Regions from separate parts of the Paenibacillus sp. GCM10027628 genome, predicted to be linked through region 3. Evidence: riboswitches for the same ligand, from Rfam matches in the RefSeq annotation. Region 3 holds a riboswitch; each other region holds the start of a gene.
What was found. A riboswitch is a leader RNA that binds a small molecule or an ion and turns the genes downstream of it on or off. The one in region 3 is predicted to bind cyclic di-GMP.
Positions count from the first base shown of each region.

Region 1 (3,118 bases), on a different contig from region 3:
AAGAGCTGCTAAAGCAGCTCGAAGGCATTCCCTGCTATATGAAAGTGGGCATGCAGCTGTTTTATGCTGCAGGTCCGGGTTTTGTAGCCAGCCTTAAGGACCGCGGCTACAAGGTGTTCCTGGATGTCAAGATGCATGACATCCCCAACACAGTGCGAGGCGGCTCAGAGAGCGTGACTCGCCTTGGGGTTGATTTGTTCAACGTCCATGCTGCCGGAGGCAAGCAGATGATGGAATCGGCCATGGAGGGCGTCGACAAGGCGCTCGCCCCTGGAGCAAGACGCCCGATCGTCATCGGCGTCACGCAGCTTACCAGCACCAGCCAGCAGGTGCTGAACGACGAGATCGGCCTGACCGGATCGGTCGAGCAGGCCGTCATTCGTTACGCCCAGCTCGCGCATGCCGCGGGGCTCAACGGGGTTGTCGCGTCACCGCTTGAGGTGACGCAGATCAAGGCGGCGTGCGGTGGCGCGTTCGTCACCGTTACGCCGGGCATTCGCCCTGCGGGCGCCGACGCGGGCGATCAGTCGCGCGTCATGACGCCGGCTGAGGCGTTCGCGCAGGGCACGGACTACGTCGTGATCGGCCGCCCGATTACTGGGGCAGCCGATCCGAGAGCGGCGATCGAATCGATCATCGATTCGATTTTATAAAACTTCACGGGTGAAGGCTTCCAAATACCATTTAGAAGGAATTTCTCCTTCTAAATGGGGCCTTCCCTCTTTTTATGCGCTTTTACAGGAAAAAACTGCCGCTAATTTGTCCGTTTCTGAAACCTGCAGTTTAATCTCGCACTCAGGATTTGAGTGTGAGTAAATTTAGCGCTTGATTTCATGGGCGCAACGTAAACCAGAGGCTGAAAACAAGGAAGGAACGGTGTCATTAATCATGAGCCAGCTTGAAACGATCGCACAGCACATCGCAGCATCTTTACTAGAAATCGAGGCGGTATCGCTACGCCCGCACCAACCGTTCACTTGGACATCCGGTCTGAAATCGCCGATTTACTGCGATAATCGACTGACGATGTCGCACCCGGCGATTCGTGAGGCTATTGCCGACGGCTTTGCTGCTTTAATCAAAGAAAAGTTCCCGGAAGCGGAAGTTGTCGCTGGCACAGCGACAGCCGGGATTCCACATGCAGCCTGGGTTGCACAGAAGCTAGGCCTACCCATGATCTACATTCGCGATAAAGCCAAAGGTCACGGCAAAGAGAACCTGATCGAAGGGACGGTCAAGCCAGGTCAAAAGGTTATCGTCATCGAAGACCTGATCTCTACTGGCGGATCTTCTTTGAAAGCGGCATTGGCCGTGAAGGAAGCGGGGGCAGTCGCTCTGGGCGTACTTGCGATTTTCTCCTATCAGCTTGACAAGGCTACACAAGCTTTTGAAGCGGCGGACATGCCGCTCCATACGCTATCCAACTACTCCAAGTTGCTTGAAGTTGCTCTGGAAAAAGGCAAGATCAAGGAAGAGGATCTCGATCTCCTCCATTCTTGGAGAGCGAATCCATCTGAATTCGGTGCGTAAGCAGCGTTAAATGGATCTATAGCCTGTGTCAAATATTGACGAAATAGGCTGTCATCCCTATACTAAAAGAGTGCTTAGGTACTGCCTAGCATCTGCGAAAAGGCAAATGACGCGAAAGCGACAGACGCAAAGCTACAGGGGCTAATCGGCTACGGCCGTACGCTTGCCAGCTACCGAACGGTGAGAGGAGGAGTGCTCGTGAATGTAAATGCTGCATTATCCGCGATAAACAGCGGCGATGCTTTGCAGCAAGCAGTCGGACTGCAGCTGTTTAGCAAGGCGAGCGACATGCAAGAAGCAGCGGCCAGCACGTTGATGCAGGATTTTACCAAATCCCAGCAGCAAGTGAACGCGGCAGCGTTATCGGCAGCACCGCATTTAGGGAAAAATCTTGACATCCGCATATAACGAATGAGAAAAAGAAGCTCCACCTTTTCGAAAAGGCGAGCTTCTTTTTTATTGTCTGATTTCGCTGTTTGTCAGCATAGCGATGAATGATTGCAGCGGTTGTGACATCCACTTTTTGGGGTGTAGCAGGAGTTGGAGATCGAAGCGCAGCGCCGGGTGGCTAAAAGGAATAATTGCAAGTTTGCCAAGTTCCAGCTCTGTTTCGACGGCGATACGGGGAAGTAGAGCAATACCAAGTCCTGTCATGACGCAGTGTTTGATCGTTTCCAAGTTGCCAAGTTCGAAACCGATTCGAAAGGGAACGGCGTTGTCTTTGAGCAATTTTTCAAACATATTCCGATAGATGCAGCTGCCTTCCGTGACGATGAATTCCGTATGCTGGAAGTCACTTAACTGCACGCCTGCTGCATGCACCAGAGGGTGATCTTTGGGGCCTACGAACACCAGCGGCTCATCCCTGATTTGAATGCAGTGAAGAAAAGAATCTGCCGGATAACGGTCGAGTAATAGGCCGATGTCGTAATCGCCTTCTTTTACCTTTGCTAATAAGGAGGATTCATTGTCGGGTAGAAGCTGGATATTGAGGTTGGGAAAGTGCTGTCTGATCTGTTGTAAATAAGGCGGCAAGTAGTACGCAGCGAGGGAATCTATCGTACCGATCGTAAGCGTGCCGCTAACCTGATGGGCGATCATTTCTTTGGACTGATCATAAAGCTCCAGCATTTGCACGGCCAGTTTCAACAAGCTTTCTCCAGGATGTGTTAACCGAAGCTGACGTCCAAATCTTTCGAAAAGAGGGACGCCGTATTCGCGTTCCAGCTTTTGAATCTGCATCGTGACGCTGGATTGCGCATAACCTAATTCTTCCGCTGCGCGGGTAAAGCTTTTTCGCTTGGCGACTTCCCGAAACGTTCGGAAATACGTAAGATCCATTTGGTGTCCTCGCACTATCAATATTTTTGATGACCGTTATCATTTATTATAGCTAACTGTGATGATAAGTTCCATGATAGAGTGTGAGTAAGGACAAATTTTGGCTGGTAGGGGAGATGGTTTATTTGTTGAGAGAAAATGACCTTCAAGGGGTATATGTGCCGATCATCACACCTTTTGATGAGGCGTATGAGGTGGATGCCGGTTCCTTTTACAAGCTGGCTTATCAATTGTTTCAAGACGAAGT
Region 1 covers NZ_JBHTHA010000002.1:1,356-4,473, reverse strand. Annotated here, with positions in the region: gene pyrF (orotidine-5'-phosphate decarboxylase) at 1-653, shown strand, start outside; gene pyrE (orotate phosphoribosyltransferase) at 889-1,530, shown strand; cyclic di-GMP riboswitch class I at 1,622-1,708, shown strand; gene ACFQZT_RS01265 (putative motility protein) at 1,729-1,938, shown strand; gene ACFQZT_RS01260 (LysR family transcriptional regulator) at 1,987-2,871, opposite strand; gene dapA (4-hydroxy-tetrahydrodipicolinate synthase) at 2,988-3,118, shown strand, end outside.
Region 1: linked by a shared signal. The riboswitch ahead of ACFQZT_RS01265 (putative motility protein) and the one ahead of ACFQZT_RS16125 (EAL domain-containing protein) in region 3 are both predicted to bind cyclic di-GMP.

Region 2 (3,118 bases), on a different contig from region 3:
ACCCTTCTCGCGCTTTGCACAAACCATCATAAAGCATCGGTTTAAAGCCGGTTTTTTCCAAATGCTGTTCCAGCTCGGACATCGATGGGGTTTGGAGCAGTAACTGACGCAGGGGCTCGTTCACTTCCAATACCTCATGAATGGCAATAAAATCTTGTAACCCTGTTTGGTCGCATAACCGGCATCCGGCACCCCGGGTCACCGTTATTTTCCCATCGATTTTCGCCTTCGCGAACATACGGAAATTCCCCTTGGACTGCTTCGAGTCATTATCTTCAAGCAAGCTATGGGCTTCAAATAGCCGAATTTCCTCATCGGTAGCCGCTACGGATTGGCGGCATTGGTGGCAAATCCGCGGTACCAATCGTTGGGAAACGATGCAGGATAAAGATGACGCCAACCGGTACGTGTCAATGCCCCAGCCCCGCAGCCGGTCGATCGTTTGAAGCGCATGGCTGCCATGTACGGCCCCGAGCACCAATCGTCCGCACAGCGCCGCACGCACAGCGATCTCGGCCGTTTCCGCGTCCCGGATGTCTCCGATCATTAAGATATTCGGGTCCTGCTGCAGCACCGACCGTAATGCGGAGGCAAATGTCAATCCGATCCGTTCGTTGACCTCCACCTGCGTCGTGCCCAAGATTCTACGCTCCATGGGATCTTCTATAGTCACAATCCGCTGTTCTTCCCTAATCAGATGATGCAACGCCGCATACAACGTAGTCGTTTTCCCGCTACCGCACGGCCCGGATATAAGGACAAGCCCGCCGCCCGGACGACGAAGCACACGTTCGAACTGCTGTGCATGGTCTTCCCTGAGGGCAAGATCCGTCAACTTCAACCGTTTCGCCGAGGGGTCCATGATCCGGATGACAATACTTTCACCATTTATAGTCGGCATAGTGGAAACGCGGCATTCCACGGCAACACCGCGGATGTTGCTTTCCAAATGGCCTTCCTGCGGCAGCCTACGCTGGGCGGGATCTAACCCGGCTTGGTACTTAATCCGGTTGATCAGCGCCTCCCGCATGGCGGAAGGAATGGTCCTCTGCGTCTTCAGCTCGGCCCCGATCCGGTACTTCACAATGAGCCCCTGTTCCTGCGGATCGAGGTGAATGCTGCCAGCCTTCTGCTCCATCGCTGAACCTAGGATTACGGTCAGCACTTGAACCGTTTCCGCCAGCCCGTATTGCCGGATAATCCCTTCCTCTACCTCAGTGCGGGCAGCTAGAAATGGCTGAACGATCATTCCGGTTTGGATTTGAATTTCTTGAATCGCCCCTTCATTTAGCGGGTCAGCCATGGCGATTTTAAGTTTTCCGTTTTTACACTCGATGGGGATCAGACCGTACTTTCGAGCAATCGATTCATCGACAAGCTTAACGGCATCCAGATCGTAGTGGATATCCGTTAAATTCACGGCCGGTATACCCAACTGAAACTCCAACACTTCAACCAGCTGCCGTTCGTTAATGAACCCGTGCTCGATTAAAATTTCCCCGATTTTTTTCGTTGTATGGGCCTGTGCCTTGAGCGCTTGCCCGAGCTGCTCTTCCGTTATCAGACCATTCATGACCAGAAGTTCACCAGCGCGCATAAGGACCTCCTTTCGCCATCCTGGAACAGCAAAAAGCCAACTGGCTTTGAGCAACCCGGCTATCGTACCATCGCTTGATCGAGATGGTGTAGACCCGTGGCTTTGCGTCCCCGACTTTCGAACGGGTTTGCCGTTGTTCGTTCCATTGGCTTCATTGACGATTTTAGACAAAAGTTAACTTCATATACTACGATTCTACAGAATCGGCCACAAGTTTGGGATAGCGCAAATTAATCATTTTGCACTGCCTGTTTCCTAGGTATTTACGGTTGTGTCCGTGTAAAAATATGTCGTAATACATCTAGCGGAGTAGGTCAAGAGTAGGGGCTTGAAATAGAAATTCATTTCGTATTACGCAACAAACCCTTTAAACCGCAAAACTAACCAAACATAAAGAGAGACGGATACCCAAATGAACAGAGCAAAATAGATAACCGATTTCCAAACGATGAATTGAGCATGACCAGAATTCTTATCTGCGCGTATCAAAACTTGGTCTACATGTTTCCCAAGGAAAATAAAAAGGGGGAAGATGGCTAAAAAATATCGCATAAATCCATGGGATGAGATCTGAACTGCCCGGTTCAAAGTCGAAGATAGCGGCATCAGCACTAAACCGAACGTGTAAATAACCTCGGACCAAGGTACAACGTTATGCTGCCGAATTGTTGAAATCATATAGCTGATAAAGATCAAAAACAATAGCATATGAAATATGATAATAGGTTCAATCCTGCCTGTTTGAATTGAAGTTACAATATCCTGATAAATAGGAGAAAAGGGAATAGCTGAATAACGTCCGTAATCAGGAGCCATTACTTTTAAAAACAACAAAGGCTCTCCTTTAGTCAGCCAAAGATAAACCGGATAGACGGCAAACATCAAACTGCTCAAGGCCGCCCAGATAAAGTCCTTAACGTCCAATTTCCGTCTGATCCATCTTTCCGCAAAAAAAGCCAGAGGAATCCATACTCCAACGATTCTGGTGAGGGCGGCCAGTCCTCCGATGAAGTAGGCGGCTTCTCTTTTTTTATTTCCCCAGAATCGGAAAGCGAGCAATGCCAGAAACAGAAAGAAACTTTCCGTATAGAAGGCACTGAAAAAATAAGAGGATGGAAAGCAAACGAGCACAGAGAGTGTCAGAATCTTTACTCTCTCACTAAGCCCTTTCTTTGTCATAAGTTGATACAGCAGCCACAAGGAGCATACAAAAAAGAAGTTGGATAGAACAAAGCCGGCCCAATAAACATCCATCCCGGTAACAGCGGTAAATCCTCGGACAATAAGTGGAAAAAGCGGAAAAAAGGCGGTTAATCGGTCCTCTGTATATCCTTCCGTAGCGATCTGCGCATAATTATAGGAATCGTAGAGTATAAAGCGGTCTAAAACAGGATTATCCACTTGCAGCTGGTTATCGGCATAATGAATCTGATCGGGTTGGCCGATCGACAAGAAACCGAACATGATCAAGCGGCTTACGACAAAAAGCAAAAAAATGGTTTGGAGAGCTTTCATTTATAA
Region 2 covers NZ_JBHTHA010000035.1:12,538-15,655, forward strand. Annotated here, with positions in the region: gene ACFQZT_RS22440 (GspE/PulE family protein) at 1-1,597, opposite strand, end outside; cyclic di-GMP riboswitch class I at 1,644-1,739, opposite strand; gene ACFQZT_RS22445 (hypothetical protein) at 1,949-3,112, opposite strand; gene ACFQZT_RS22450 (hypothetical protein) at 3,109-3,118, opposite strand, start outside.
Region 2: linked by a shared signal. The riboswitch ahead of ACFQZT_RS22440 (GspE/PulE family protein) and the one ahead of ACFQZT_RS16125 (EAL domain-containing protein) in region 3 are both predicted to bind cyclic di-GMP.

Region 3 (3,118 bases):
ATCGGGGTTAGCTCCTCCATTGTCGGCTTCTGGCGCAGTATTGGCGGGGTGCTCGGGGCTTCAATAATGGCAACTGTTGTGAACAACAACTACAAGAGCCTGATCCAATCCGGTGCTGAAGATCATCATATGCCGCTTGATCAGTTGGCGACCCTGGGGAATCCGGATCAATTAATCCGCGCCGGCGCGCAGCTGCCTAAAGATACATTGGATTTTATGCGAGACACTCTTGGAACGGCCATTAATCATGGCTTCATCCTTTGCATCGTGTTCGGAGTGATTGGCTTATCAGCCGCTTTCATAGCGGGTCCGCTCCGCTTCGTGGCGCCTGTTCAAGGCGCAGACGCACAGCCAAAGGAAGAAAGTACGGTCCCGCATACGGTCTAATCTTCCCCTCCCGGAGACGGAGCGAATAAGTCACCTCAACTCATACTCAAAAAAGCCCCTTGCGCCATTGCTCATAACAGCAATGCTGCGGGGGCTTTACTTCATTTTATGGATGATAATTTTCTGTAACAGTAATGGCTTGCGAACCCATGGCCTCCCATACCGTCTTAAAGCCCCAGAGGTTGTACGTTTCTTGCTCGCCTGTCATCGGATCGTTCAGGTAGGCGTGATCATCGTCCCACCCTGTCAGGAGCAGGGCGTGTTCCGGATCGTACCAATCGATCAGAGTGCCATCGGCATCCTGCCATTCATCCTCCAAAAAGGGGGAATCCATATGTTCGGTAGCCCATACCATGACAGGTCGCCCCGACTTCACGGTTTCAAGCAAATCGTCCAGCGACGAGCCTGTGATGTCCTTGATTTGCCCAGGCAGGTAATGATTCAGTGTATCGGCGACTGGTTTATGGTAGATCCCAAAACCTACCCCGAACGGATCGCCAACGAATACCTGTTCAGGATTCGCCCCTACCCAAGCGCCGTCATCGTTGACCTGGGGAAGCTCACCTTTGGGCAGCGCTTTGGCCACTTCCTCTTTAGTAACGGTAACTCCGGCCCAATTCAGCAGCATGGTAGCGGCTACGGCCTCGCAGCCGTTCGGCAATTCGGGAAGTTGAGAGAGAGCCGCCACGTCAGGAATTTGATAGTGATGGGGATCTTCATCGGAATAAGTCATATTTGGCTGAGTCAGAAATAAAACAGCAAAGATAATCAAAATTGAGGTGAATTTCCCTTTCACGCGTTTCGCCCCCATCTATGATTTTTACTATTATAGTAGTTGACGCTATCAAACTTGGCATGATATAAATTATGTAGGTAAAAAGTCCTATATAAACATCGTTGTTACATATATTACTTCCATAAAGAGATAAAGGCAAACTTGACGAAAGTCAAGGACGCAAAACTAGAGGGGCTACACGATTCACTCGTATGCCAGCCAGTTTCCGCTTTAGGTCGATTAAGAAACCTTAAGCAAGGTTTCTTTTTTTCTTCTTATGGATGGCCTACCAACACTCGAGGTGCAGCAACATGATAACTTTTGCAACGTCAATCGTGCTCTATATCATTCCTATTGTTTTGTTGTTGCATATGGCGGTAGAGGTATATCAAAGAAATCCCTACGGCGGTTTGAATAAAATCGCTTCTACTTTTTTCGTGCTGACTGTGGTTCTGATTGTAAGCAATTTCGTGGTACGTATCGTTCCTCCGGTGTACGAGAGCCGGGTCATCCTTTGGCTTTACTATTTTCCGGCTTTTATACTAATGTCAGTGGCGCTTCATTTTTGTATAAGAATGACGGGGAGGTTCCAGTCCCTGCCCAAATGGCTGCTGCTTGTGATTTGTTACGGACCCGTGGCTTTAGGAAGCATGCTTTTCTTTCCTTTATCCTGGATATCGGTTGAGATCATCGAGAGCGTTACTTGGAAGTATGAGAGGAATAGCAAGGCACTCGAACTGATAATGCTTGGAAGCAGCTTATATACAACGGTGACCGGCCTATTGCTGGTTGCTGCCGGTTTTCACTATGTGAAAACATACGATTTGAATTTGAAAAGAAAGCAAATCCGCACGATTTTTCTAGGGTCACTGGCGGCTAACATCTGGCAGCTGCTTTTTTTCTTTTATCAACGACTTCCCTTTTTACCGGCATATGTTCACTATCCGGACTTGGGCTTATTCTCTTTTCTTTGGTTTGCCTGGTTTCTAAAGAAGGCGATGACCAAGTATGACTTTTTGCCATCCATTGACCGCAACTATCAGCAGCTTTACGATTTATCGCCCTTGTCCATTCTTGTGATTAATCAGGACGGCATGATCAAAGATTTGAATCCGCAAGCGGCGCAGCTCTTGGAACGATCGCCGAGCGAATTGCTGGGGCTGCATATCGAACAAATTCTGGCGGCCGAAGCAGGGAACTCGGCAACGGGTCTATTTTGTAACGAAATAACGCAATGGGTTCTTCAAGGGAAATATGCCCTTGTAACTAGCAGCGGGAAGGTTAAGCATGTAAAGGTAGAAATCCAGCATATGGAATCCCAAGGCGATCTGTTGTACTATATCGTGCTGACCGATACCACTCAAAAAAAAGCGGCGGAAGAAAGAGTAAGCATCCTTGCCTATTTCGATACCGTAACAGGCATCGGGAACCGCTTGCAGTATATAAATCAAATGAATACCTTACTCACACAGGGGGATCCGCCCCCTTTTGCCATTATGCTGGTAAAGGTGGAGGATTGCAATCCCACGAATGACATAACGGAACCTGATGCGGGAAATAGGAAGCTGCAGCATATAGCTGATCGGCTAAGGAAGTATGCACCGGAAAGCGCACTTATAACGAGGTCGGGCTGTGATGAATTTGCTTTGATATTGCCAGATATCGTTGAAACATATTCACTTGCCACGTTGGCCGGTTATCTAATCACTAACTTGGAAGAACCCATGATCTCAGCCAGTGTGGGCATTTGCACGTATCCGGAACATGGATTGCAGGCAGAGGAACTTCAGCAGGCTGCCGAATTGGCTATGTATCAGGCGAAAAAGCAAGGGATGAATCAGATCGTTGTCTATGAGAAATCCAATCAAAATGTGAAACAAGATGCATCTATTAAAAATTTCGAAATTCGAAAAGCGCTGGATGATCGCGAGTTCATTCTGTATTATCAGCCTCAAA
Region 3 covers NZ_JBHTHA010000017.1:121,231-124,348, reverse strand. Annotated here, with positions in the region: gene ACFQZT_RS16135 (MFS transporter) at 1-387, shown strand, start outside; gene ACFQZT_RS16130 (C39 family peptidase) at 494-1,183, opposite strand; cyclic di-GMP riboswitch class I at 1,308-1,393, shown strand; gene ACFQZT_RS16125 (EAL domain-containing protein) at 1,474-3,118, shown strand, end outside.

Region 4 (3,118 bases), on a different contig from region 3:
CTTCTGTCCAATTTATATGAATGCAACGTTTATCTCAAACGTGAAGATATGCAGGTCGTACGGTCTTTTAAAATTCGCGGAGCTTACAATGTGATTCAAAGCTTATCTCCGGAAGAGCGCGAGGCGGGCGTTGTTTGCGCAAGCGCGGGGAATCACGCGCAGGGTGTGGCTTACTCCTGTAAGCAGCTCGGTATCGAGGGCAAAATTTTTATGCCGACCACGACGCCCCGTCAAAAAATATCCCAGGTGAAGCTGTTCGGAGGCTCGTTTGTCGAGGTGATCCTGACAGGTGATACGTTCGACGACTCCTCGGCGCAAGCCAAAGCTTATTGCGAAAAGGAAAACAAAGTGTTCATTCATCCGTTTGACGATGTTCGCACGATTGCCGGCCAAGGCACCGTAGGGCTTGAGATTATGAATCAAATGCCCGAGAGCCCGGACTATATCTTCGCGACGATTGGCGGCGGCGGTCTGGTAGCGGGTGTATCTACGTTTGTAAAGAGCGTTTCCCCGCAAACGCGAATCGTTGGCGCTGAGCCCGAGGGGGCCGACAGCATGTCCGAATCGCTTCGCCAGGGACATGTTGTAACATTGTCCACGATCGACAAGTTCGTCGACGGTGCGGCTGTGAAGCAAGTGGGCCAGCTCACTTTTGACATTTGCAAAGACGCGCTTGAGGATATTGTAGTCATTCCTTCCGGCAAGGAGTGCACCACGATTCTTGAACTGTATAACAACAATGCCATCGTCATCGAGCCTGCAGGCGCTTTGCCGGTTGCGGCGCTGGATGCCTATCGGGAGCAAATACGCGGCAAGAATGTGGTCTGCATCATTAGCGGCGGCAACAACGATATCGAGCGGATGCAGGTGATCAAAGAGAGATCGCTTATCTATGAAGGGTTGAAGCACTATTTTATCCTCAATTTCCCTCAGCGGGCAGGGGCTTTGCGTGAATTTCTCGAGGAAGTGTTGGGGCCGACCGACGATATCACCCGATTCGAGTACACGAAGAAAAATAACCGGGACGACGCTCCGGCACTGGTCGGAATCGAGCTCAAAAACAAGGACGACTACGACGGGCTGATCGAACGTCTCTCTCGAAAAGATTATGGTTACATCGAAATTAATAAGGATCCGAAGCTATTTAATTTGTTGATTTAAACTAGAATCTATTAGCCAACCACCTATGAATATGCTATAGTAAATGAGCTACAAAAATTTCCATATCCATATTTCTCAAAAGGCAAACTTGTCGAAAGATAAGGGCGCAAAGCCTCAGATCTAACGTTGCTTTGCAACTATGATGGCTGGGCTGCCGAGAGGTCACAATTCTACCTATGCAGCTAGTACACCTAACGGCTATTCCGCTTCGGAATAGCTTTTTATTTTGGCTTGTTGAAAACGCAGCCAATGCTTACGAGAAAGTTTTACTAAATTTAGGAGGATCCAAGCATGAAGGGCATAAAGTCTTCAAAATGGGCGCAGCATATGAAAGTATATGTTTGGGCATATATCGGCTTATTTAGCGTCTGTTTGTTGACGGTTAATCTGCTTGCAGCCGCTTCATTTTCATTTCAACCTCGTGTGCTGATCGCGCTAACGGTTCAAGTCGTCATTTGCTTGCTCATTGCTTTTCGCGTGCGTTTGTTATTGAAAACAAAGCAGCAGGTTGAAGAGCAAATGAATGAAATGACACATATGGCCTACCATGACGCCTTGACCGGCTTGCCGAACCGTCGGCTGTTCCAGGATCGTCTGGAACGCGCACTGCTGCAAGCAAAGCGTCGCGAGCAGCTGGTGGCGGTGATGTTCCTGGATATGGACCGCTTCAAAGGCGTGAACGATACTCTGGGTCATGCTTGCGGCGATCAATTGATCCGGCAGGCGGGCCAGCGCTTGGTAAGCTGCTTACGGGGAGCTGACACGGTGTTTCGGCAAGGCGGGGACGAATTCACCATTTTGCTGGAATATATGGCGAAGCCCGAAGATGTTAGAGTTGTAGCGGCCCGCATTCAAGCGGAGTTGGAGGAGCCTTTTATTCTCGAGGGTACGCCTGTATCGGTGACAGCGAGTATGGGGATTGCCTTATATCCGATGGACGGCGATACGCCGGAGCAGCTCATGGAACGGGCGGATGAAGCGATGTACGCGGCAAAGGAGCGGGGGCACAATCACTTCCAATTCTACGCCTCAGATATCGATGCAATGCTGGCAGGCAAAGCATATTTGGAAAAAGAGCTGCGGTTATCGCTGCAGCATGAACATTTTGAATTGCGGTATCAGCCTCAATATGAATTGGCAACAAGAGAACTAAAAGGCGTGGAGGCCGTACTTTCTTGGAGCAAGGGGGGGCCTCAATCTGTATACGGTCTGAATTGGAGAAAGATCGCTGACGAAACCGGCCTTATGATCCCTATAGGCCATTGGATGCTGCGCAACGCCTGCATGCAGGTGAGAAGCTGGCAGGATTCCGGCTATCCGCCGCTCCGATTGACAGTCGGCATCACTTCTGTTCAATTCGAAGATCCGTTTCTTATCGATAAGCTGGATGCCATTTTGAAAGAAACGGGTATGGACCCAAAACGTGTTGAAATCGATCTGACAGAAAGTATTTCTACTTCCAGCGTTCAAGAGGCGGGGGAGAAGCTAAGGCAATTAAAAGCACTGGGAGTCCGCGTTGCAATGGACGATTTGTGCATCGGATTGTTTACGCGTTCCGGTATGGAGGGAATGCCGATGGACAGCGTGAAGCTCGATAGCGCGTTGGTGAGGGATCTTCCCGACGATGACGAGAATCAGGCGTTAGCTGCGGCCATTATTCGAATGGCCCATCGTTTGGGGCTGAATCTGATCGCCAAAGGTGTTGAAACGAAAGCGCAATTGGAGCATTTGCAGCATTTGCAGTGCACGGAAGTACAAGGGGAACTGTTCGGCGGACCTTTACATCCTACGGAGTTCCTAAAGCTAATGAAAGAAAATGTCGTCCAAGTGGCCACGTAGATTTTATTGACCACAGGTAGTATAATAAATACTTGGTGCTTGGAACCTATATTGTTGAGAATGACAAACGAAATATGCCGGCTTGTATGACGTCACGAATTATGATATTCCTAGGGGA
Region 4 covers NZ_JBHTHA010000004.1:75,227-78,344, reverse strand. Annotated here, with positions in the region: gene ilvA (threonine ammonia-lyase IlvA) at 1-1,161, shown strand, start outside; cyclic di-GMP riboswitch class I at 1,233-1,320, shown strand; gene ACFQZT_RS08135 (putative bifunctional diguanylate cyclase/phosphodiesterase) at 1,453-3,000, shown strand.
Region 4: linked by a shared signal. The riboswitch ahead of ACFQZT_RS08135 (putative bifunctional diguanylate cyclase/phosphodiesterase) and the one ahead of ACFQZT_RS16125 (EAL domain-containing protein) in region 3 are both predicted to bind cyclic di-GMP.